4 regions of the Paenibacillus sp. P3E genome follow, and region 2 is predicted to be linked to each of the others. Evidence: riboswitches for the same ligand, from Rfam matches in the RefSeq annotation. Region 2 holds a riboswitch; each other region holds the start of a gene.
What was found. A riboswitch is a leader RNA that binds a small molecule or an ion and turns the genes downstream of it on or off. The one in region 2 is predicted to bind cyclic di-AMP.
Positions count from the first base shown of each region.

Region 1: linked by a shared signal. The riboswitch ahead of A3842_RS21995 (hypothetical protein) and the one ahead of A3842_RS17510 (resuscitation-promoting factor) in region 2 are both predicted to bind cyclic di-AMP.
Region 3: linked by a shared signal. The riboswitch ahead of A3842_RS05370 (APC family permease) and the one ahead of A3842_RS17510 (resuscitation-promoting factor) in region 2 are both predicted to bind cyclic di-AMP.
Region 4: linked by a shared signal. The riboswitch ahead of A3842_RS19690 (NfeD family membrane protein) and the one ahead of A3842_RS17510 (resuscitation-promoting factor) in region 2 are both predicted to bind cyclic di-AMP.

Region 1 covers NZ_LVWH01000187.1:113,105-115,305, reverse strand. Annotated here, with positions in the region: gene A3842_RS22000 (hypothetical protein) at 1-170, shown strand, start outside; gene A3842_RS21995 (hypothetical protein) at 707-1,150, opposite strand; cyclic di-AMP (ydaO/yuaA leader) riboswitch at 1,322-1,492, opposite strand; gene A3842_RS21990 (glutaredoxin family protein) at 1,809-2,048, opposite strand; gene ytxJ (bacillithiol system redox-active protein YtxJ) at 2,045-2,201, opposite strand, start outside.
Region 2 covers NZ_LVWH01000172.1:12,122-14,322, reverse strand. Annotated here, with positions in the region: gene A3842_RS17510 (resuscitation-promoting factor) at 1-957, opposite strand, end outside; cyclic di-AMP (ydaO/yuaA leader) riboswitch at 1,248-1,476, opposite strand; gene A3842_RS17505 (TatD family hydrolase) at 1,675-2,201, opposite strand, start outside.
Region 3 covers NZ_LVWH01000036.1:2,227-4,427, reverse strand. Annotated here, with positions in the region: gene A3842_RS05370 (APC family permease) at 1-870, opposite strand, end outside; cyclic di-AMP (ydaO/yuaA leader) riboswitch at 997-1,156, opposite strand; gene A3842_RS05365 (disulfide oxidoreductase) at 1,385-1,816, opposite strand; gene A3842_RS05360 (DsbA family protein) at 1,816-2,201, opposite strand, start outside.
Region 4 covers NZ_LVWH01000178.1:50,663-52,863, forward strand. Annotated here, with positions in the region: gene A3842_RS33385 (InlB B-repeat-containing protein) at 1-241, shown strand, start outside; partial or broken gene A3842_RS33910 (transposase) at 422-601, opposite strand; cyclic di-AMP (ydaO/yuaA leader) riboswitch at 844-1,030, shown strand; gene A3842_RS19690 (NfeD family membrane protein) at 1,176-1,748, shown strand; gene A3842_RS19695 (flotillin family protein) at 1,771-2,201, shown strand, end outside.

The DNA of each region.
Region 1 (2,201 bases), on a different contig from region 2:
TGTTGATTATCCTCAGCAGCCTGATTGATTCAGAAGGTTCAACCTGGCTGGGTGCGCTACAGACGTTATTACTGGGTATCGGATTATTAGGGTGCTGCATGGCATTCTTGAGATTCGCCAAGGGCGGCAAAGGCACAAAAGACAAGAATAGCAAAAAAGGCAAAAAATAATAAAAACGGAATAGAAGCCGAGGCTGGTTGCCACGGCTTTTTTGCGGCTTAAGAAATTATTTAAGTCTAAAACTATGGATAACTCCGATTGAAAAGTGAGAGGGATAAACGGAAGAAATGAAGTGATTCAATAGATGGTAAAGCCAGAGGGAGCAATAAGAAGTGGGTGTCATTACCGTGATTCATAGGGTTGGCCGTGATTTGAAGTTTAACCCACTTAAGTACCTTTGAATTGAGCGTAGGCAGGGAAATCGGCGGAATGAGAGGTAGAAATACCTCTGGTCGCGCCATAAACGGGCTAGCGGGCGGAATGAGAGGTAGAAATACCTCTGGTTGCGCCATAAACAGGCTAGCGGGCGGAATGAGAGGTAGAAATACCTCTGGTCGCGCCATAACCGGGCTAGCGGGCAGAATGAGAGGTAGAAATACCTCTCATTCTGGACGGTACCTTAAGCGATACTCTGTATCGCTGCTTCAGCAGCATAGGCTCTCTGTACAGGACTGCAAATCCGTTTTGGCCTACAGTGCTGTTCACTTTAGCCGGCAGATAAACCGGATTTGGGTTGTGCAGCTTCATGTGCTGCCAGTAGCTCGCGCATTTGCCGGAGCTGCGCCTTAAGCTCGGGCATGCTTTTCATGAGGATCGGACTGATCTCCGCCAAAGGGAGCCGCAAGCCATACCGGAGCGCATGCACAAGCTGGTCCTCCCAGGAGAGACAAGCTGTACTGCTGGCCTTACGGCCTTGTGCAATCCGGAAGCAATGCCGGATGCATTCGCGGTAGGCCAGAAGAGAGAAGCTCTGCGGGTCGCAGCCCTTTCGGAGATAAGGTATATACAGCTCTGTGAAGCTCTTCACGGCAGCCTCCTCCGCTTCAGAACCCTGTCCCAGCAGCAACCTGCAGAGCGTAAAGATATTTCCGCTATACTTCTCAACATATTCCGCAAATTCGGATGCGGAAACCGACATGCGCGATTCCATTCCTGTATTCCTCCCCGGATTAGATATACTACTTTTCACCTAGCCCCGGCCGCTCTCCCGGCGAAACCCCGTTACCTCACTAATTTCCGCAAAAAAGCCGCAGCAGAGGAGAACCTCTGCTGCGGCTTCGGTACAGGCTTAAATAAACCTGGCGCTTAAGCTTGGCGGGTTAAGATCTCTCTCTATACGCTTACGAGGTTAGCTGTCGGATTCGGACGGTGAGAGTCGCCCTACCTTGTGAGACCGCACTTCTACAGTCTCCTTAGGATTCACCCCAATAAGGCCTAGTGGCCCGGTGGTTCCCCCGTTTCCCGTGTGCCGGGAATTCAGCGTTCATGTAATTTTTCATGAATTACTTTCAAAACGAATCATACTGCTTCGGGGAGGTCTTTGTAAAAAAGGAAAAGGGAGTTGCTGCGCCAATTTCACGTTGAAATCGGATAATTCGAAGGAAATAAACGGATAAAACCATATATCTTACTGCATATCGGCCCATTATCTCATTCGCACGCCTGTTTTTATTTCTGCCTCAAAATACGGGTCATTCCTTAGGCAAGACAAAAAGGGTATTCAGGGGCAAACAGCTCCCGGATACCCTTTTGTGCAAGTGAACCAATGAATCCGTACGCGGCATTCTCCTGCCAGCGTTCCGGCATATTTATTTCGTAGCTGCGATAAGCTCCTTCAGCTCGGGCAGATTGAACCCTTTGACGACATGTGCCCCGGCTACTGTAACAGGAACGCCCATGAAGCCCAGCTTCTCAACTTCTTCCTGATAAACCGTGCTGGTCATTACATCCCGTACCTCAAAAGGAATGTCCTGCTCCTTCATCAGCTGTTTCACCTGATTGCAGTCACTGCAGTTGGCTGTAGAATAAATGATTACAGGTTGGCTCATTGGCTCACAGCTTCCTTGAGGGCATCGCGGGTGATTTTCCAGTGGGAGGTGTTCCACCGGACTTCACCATCTTCCAGCAGGAAGATTTGCGGGGACTCATGCTTGATGCCGAAATCTTCGGCAATCTGGTTGGAGACCGGACGGTCTTCAATC
Region 2 (2,201 bases):
GGTCCTACCTTCCGTTACGCGTGTGCCGGAAGCCGTACGGGTTCCAATACCAGGCTCTTCAGATGAATAAGCTGTCATGGATACATTTTTAATTACTTTTTTGTACTCGAAATCCATACCTGCCTTGCTGGCAACATTGTTGCTGTTCGCTCTGACTTTAGATGATTTAGTGGTAGTGGTTGAATTGGAAGTTGCAGTAGTAGCTACAGCAGCCTTGGGAAGTGCTTTGGTACCAATAGCAATGATCTTGTCTTTGGTAACCGCCTGTACTTCCTTGCCCACCATACGCATAGATGCCAGCTCGCCATCTTGATAGATTTTCTCAATATGCTGGACCATTACGCCGGGTTTGCCTGCTTGTGCAACTCTTACAGTTCCCTTGGTCAGGGAGGGGTCTGCGGTCTTAATTACTCGGAAAGGCAAATTCGTTGTCCGCTGTACCACTTGCTTGTTGATTCGGACAATTTTGATTTCCATGTCGGCAGAAACTGCAGTGTTGAGCGAAGGATAAATCTTATCGTAGCTTTCCAGGCTGACGCCCAGTTTGTCAATCGCCTGACCGATGGTATCCTCGGTCGTGTACAGCGTTTGGGTTGTTCCATCCGCAGTAAGCTTAAGGGCCTGCGCACGGTTGATTACGACGCGGTCGCCGTCTTTTATTTCATCACTAAGGCCAATGGATAAAGCATCATGCGGCTGAAGCGAAATTTGTTCCTTTGCCAGCACATCGCTGAGCAGCGCATCCCGCGTCTCCAGCGTTTGTACCTTTCCGTCTATTACTAAAGTTATTTCTTTAATGCTTTGACCGTGTACGTACAGCAGAATTACCAGCGCGATAACAATTGATGCCGCGCCTGCAAGCGAAAGTACGCGAGGATTCACTTGCTTCCACCGTAATGCGAAAGACCTGCTGGATGATTGCGAATCATGGGATACTTCTGGTTGGAATACGCCCATTCTCTCCATCCTCCTTACATAGCCCCGTCGTCCAAGTTGTATAGCAAAGGTGACTTTATCACTTCTGACGAAACTAGGTTTGAGATTGCACAGGATACGCCCGCATTGCTTTAGCGTTTCCTGCTCATGGATCGCCTGCTCGGCATAGCTACTCCAGACATCTGTTATATAACAGTATGCTGGGAACATCCGCATTATTCAAAAAACAAAAAAAGCCCAAAAGAGTTCACAGAGGACTCTTTCGTGGCTCTCCGGGTGTCAGAATACGCGGGAATGTTTATGCACGAGGTTTCCTCTCTTACTTGCGCTTACGGGGTTAGCTGTCGGGTTCGGGCATAAGAGAGACGCCCTATCTCAGGTCACCCGCTCACGGCGGTTGCCCTCAAATTCACCCCAAAGACCACGTGAAGAAATCAAATAAAGTCTGCGGCATTTCTATGTTGTACTCTATGTACGGACATGCGGCAGATCATTATTGGTTCCCCCGTTCTCCATACGGAGACTCAGCGAGACGATCCATGAAATTGTGACTGTCACAGTAACAACAGCTCACTTCACTGAAAAGATGATATCCTGTTTTGATGCATGTTGTAAAGCGCGATTCAACCACGTTTACGTAAAAAAATCATTAAAATATTGTAATAATCAGCCGTTTCTTTATTAAAAAAGTTTAATATATCGGCTATACTTCTTTTTTCACCTGTTTTTCTCCCGTTTTCAGACAATTCCAAATCGTTCCAGCGCGTTCGCATACGTAATTTCAGCCAATTCCTGTAAATCAATCCCTTTTATTTCCGCTGCCGCCTCGGCGACAAGCTTCACATGAGCACTCTCATTTCGCTTCCCGCGGAAGGGGTGAGGCGTCAGATATGGGGAGTCGGTTTCAATCAAAAGCCGGTCCATTGGAGTCTGAGCAAGCACCTCTTTAGGCACCCTGGCATTCTTGAAAGTCACAGGACCACCGAAGGATAAATGAAAGCCTAGATCAAGACACATTTTGGCCGTTTCCCAACTCCCAGAAAACGAGTGCATGACACCGCCAATTTCATTTGCCTTCTCCTCCCGCAAAATTCGTACCACATCCCCATGGGCATCACGATTATGAATACAGATAGGCATTTTTAGTTCCCGTGCCATACCAATCTGTTTGCGGAATACCTCATGCTGTACCTCTTTGGGTGAGGTATCCCAGTAGTAATCAAGTCCAATTTCTCCGATAGCCACCACCTTTTTATGGCTGCACA
Region 3 (2,201 bases), on a different contig from region 2:
AGATTCAGCAATTTGGGATACAACCGTGGCTTTGGTATCCGGTGTAATTCCGTACCAGTAGGCAAGCAGTGTGATTCCGGTAAACATACTTCCCAGGATAATTCCCATCAACATCAAAGTCTTGGCTGCATTTTTCTCCGCAGGCGCCTTGAAGTTTGGAATGGCGTTCGATACAGCCTCTACCCCTGTCAGAGCCGAACAGCCGGAGCTGAAAGCCTTAAGCAGTAAAAACAAACTTACATTCGATACCGCTGCCCCAATCTCAGGGACATTAGCATGGGCTCCGCCAGTAGCATATTTGAATACCCCTGCAATGATCAACACGAAGATCGATACCACGAATAAATACACAGGAATTGCAATGAAAGATGCAGATTCCGTAACGCCCCGCAGATTGACAATAGTCAAGAGCAGAATAACGGTTACGGCGATTAACACACTATGATTATGAAGATTTGGAAAAGCGGATGTGATCGCATCCGTACCCGCTGATGCACTAACCGCTACGGTCAGAATATAATCTACCAGGAGCGATCCGCCAGCAAGGAGTCCGGTAGGAACCCCGAGGTTGCTCTTGGCTACGATATACGCGCCTCCGCCCTGCGGATAAGCAAAGATGGTCTGACGATAGGATAAAATCAAAATAGCCAGCAAGCCCAATACGGCTAATGCGATTGGCAATGAGTACCAGATGGCTGTGAAGCCTGCGGCCACCAGTACAATCAGGATTTGTTCCGTTCCGTAGGCTACAGACGATAGCGCATCAGAAGACAGGACAGCCAGTGCTTTCACCTTGGATAACTTTTCATGATCTAGTTCGTTCGACTTCATCGGACGCCCGATCAATAGTCGTTTTACCTTGCTTACCATTGTAATAACAGTTCCTCTCTTTGCTTACGTTGAAACGGTAATACCGTGCGCTGTTTTCATTGGTGGATTTCATAAATGCAGGCACAAAAATAAGCATACGGAAATGATCCGCATGCTTACGCATCGTCATTATCCCACCATTGCTTACGAGGTTAGCTGGCGGATTCGGGCTGTGGTAGCCCTACGGTTGCAGCCCTTCCGGACCGTTCCCGATTCACCCCTTTGGCGCTTAGGCCAATGTTGGTTCCCCCGTTTTTCCATACGGAAAATTCAGCGCATATTCAACTTCTCACAAGGTCTAATGATAGTCTACAATACGTCTTCCGTAAAGCGGTGAAAAAAATGAAAAAAGAATGAAAAAACATCCAATTTACGCAAAACCAAGATGAGAGATAACGCGATCTTTCATTCTCTGCGATTATCCCGTCATCACGTGTTTTTTCAGGGTTTTGAACCTCATTTGTGTCTGAAATTTCAGGAATGATTTGTGCTCTAAATTCTGCAGTGGCTTCAGCTACTCTACTGTGTCCTCTTTACGTCCGGTCCAGAGCAAAATCGTGATTAGAGCAAAGGCGATCAGCGCAAGCAGTGGAATCGTAATGAACCCAAAAAAATTCAGATAATCTTTATTACAGGGTACGCCAATTGTACACGGGAGCACCTTGCTAAGTGCGGGAATCTTCTGCTCAGCATAATGATAAATAGAAATACTGCCCCCAATAAGACTTAATGGAAGTACATAGGGAATAATTTTTTTGTCATTCCGGTATGTAGCTACTCCCAGGAGAATCAGCTGCGGATACATGAAGATACGCTGGAACCAGCATAGCTTGCAAGGCTCATATTTCAGCACTTCACTTAGATATAAGCTTCCCGCTACTGCAATAACAGATACAAACCAGGCCAGATAGAGACAGTGGCGTCTGCAGAACATAGAGAACTTCATCACTCGGCCTTCACTGCTTCGGACGCGGACTTAATCTGTGCCTTAATGGCTTCCATTTTGAAAGGCTCATCTACTTTGTGTCCATTGATAAATACAGTAGGTGTGGAAGTAACTCCTGAAGCCTTGGCAAGACTGATATCACGTTGCAGCTCACTCTCATAGGTCTTCTCCTTGATATCCTTACGCAACAGATCCAGATCGATTGGCAGCTTTTGTTTCTCAGCCAGATTCACCAGGAATTCCTCTGTAGCCCATTCTGCTTTTTCATCCCCTTGATTGGCATAAATCGCATCGTAATACGTCCAAAAAGCTTCACTGTTCTGATGGTATACAGACAGGGCTGCCAGGGAGGCTGTCTCGGAATCCGGACCGATAAAGGCCATAT
Region 4 (2,201 bases), on a different contig from region 2:
CCGCATCTTAAACCTTAACAACGTAACGAAGGATACCACCAAAGGCAATTTCAATGACCTGAAGGGTTCCTATGCAGCAAACGAGATCAAAGCTGAAGCACAAGCTGGTATCATAAACGGCAAAGCAGATGGGAAATTTGATGCTAAGAGCAACGCCACACGCGCAGAAGCTCTGCAGATCATCCTGAATGCGCTGAAGCTCAACCCGCAATTGAAGACGCTGTTGGATTCACTTAACTAATGCCGGTTCTCCGAAAAAAAGGGACAAGTGTAATTTGGGGCTGTTGACAAAAGGGGCAACCCAAAAGTGGATTTTCTATGGCGGAAGGCAGTTCTCTTCATTCTTAAAACCACAAAAAGTGAGCAGAGCAGCGATTCTCCTGTTATTGAAGGATCGCTGCTCTGTTTTTTGGTCATGGGTGGCTTGCTTTAGCAGATTATGAGTAAGGGAAAGCCATCCTACCTCAAGCGTCACTTTCTCCATGCCGCGAAGTAGAAATCGCCGGAAGCCCCGGTTGCAGTTGTCCAAATACACTTTCCGGTTCCGTCATTCGACGCACGGCCAAGCGTAACCTTTCTCACTCCGTAGAATTTCCCGGCTGCTGCCAACACCGTAAGCGCCTAAGGTTTATAGTGCGTGCGGCCTTGGCTTTGGACGATTGGGACAGCTTGCGAGAAATGGAGCAACAGTGAGCAAATCATCGGCCGAATAAGAGTGAAACCAAAGAATGCGCCTTCATTCGCGGAGGGGAGGCGTTTTTGGCTTCTTTTGTCATCCCGGACGTTTTACAATAAATGCCCACAGGCGTAAGATTCAAATCAACAACCGAATGTAAGTTAACTGTTCTCATATGGCTGAATTCCGTAATTGGGAACGGGGGAACCAATGGTGAATGCGGCTTTTGCACAGTCAGCTGCCGCTCACCCGGGGTGAATCCCTGCTGCGTGCTGAAAAGCCGCTGTGGCAGGGTAGGGCAATCTCGCTGCCCGAATCCGTCAGCTAACCCCGTAAGCCTCGAAGAGAGAGGATGAGCGCCATGATCGATTAACCGACCACGGAGAGCCCTGCCGCTTCTGTGGTCTTTTTGTTGTGTGTGCAGGAAGGAAAGGCAGTCTGTACAAGGAACTAGAAATCTCATAACAACGATAATTAGAGACATTAAGGGTTATTTAAAATGCTCTATTATAAATGCTTCAAAGGGGGGATTCTTATCGTTACTGTATTTATCGTGTGCTTCTGGGTTGGACTAATACTCCTCCTCAGCGGCGGATTTCATGGGCATGGCCTGGCGGGTCATCTGCATGCGGGCGGCGGCGATGCCGGTGGACCCGGCTTTGTACCCATACTCCCTCTGATGGTGTTTGTCACAGTCTGGGGCGGTACAGGTTACGTGCTTGCCCGGTTCAGCGAAATGAGGATGCTCGCAGTGGTGCTGATTTGTACCGTGCTCGCTCTGCTTCTGGGCTGTGTGATGTATGCGGTGCTGGCCCGGGTGATGACCCGGTATGACAGCAGCATGAATGAACTGGATTACGAGCAGGCAGGGCAGCTCGGGTACATCAGTATCCCTGCAGCGGATGGGGCGGTCGGGGAAATGAAATATGTACTGCACGGAACCATGCGCTCCATTGGAGTACGGGCAGAATCCGGCCAGCAGCTTGATAAAGGCGACAGGGTTATTATTTTGAAGGTGAACAAAGGAATGGCGGCAGTCACCCTCTTCGAGAGGGATATCGATCAATTATAATTCACGGGGAGTGTCAATCTAAATGGTTATTCTGTATGTAATTGCGGCAATTGTTGTTGTTATTCTGCTGGCCTTGTTCAGTATCGTGAACTCTTATAAAAAGGTTCCGCCCAATCAGGCGATGATCGTCTACGGCCTTGGCGGAAAAAGAGTGGTCCAGGGCGGCGGGACGTTCGTCATCCCCGGCTTCCAGAACAATAAGACCATCTCCATGATGCTGATGAGCTTCGACGTCATCCCGGCGCAGGCGATGTTCTCCAAGCAAGGCATCAAGCTCAACCTGGAGGCGGTGGCTCAGATTAAGATAAAAAGCGATCCTACCGCTATTCTGACTGCCAGTGAGCAGTTTATCGACCGGCCGGAAGAAGACCGCGAGACGATTATCCTGCATTCGGTGGAAGGCCATTTGCGCGGCTTAATCGGACAATTAACAGTGGAATCCATTCTCAAGAC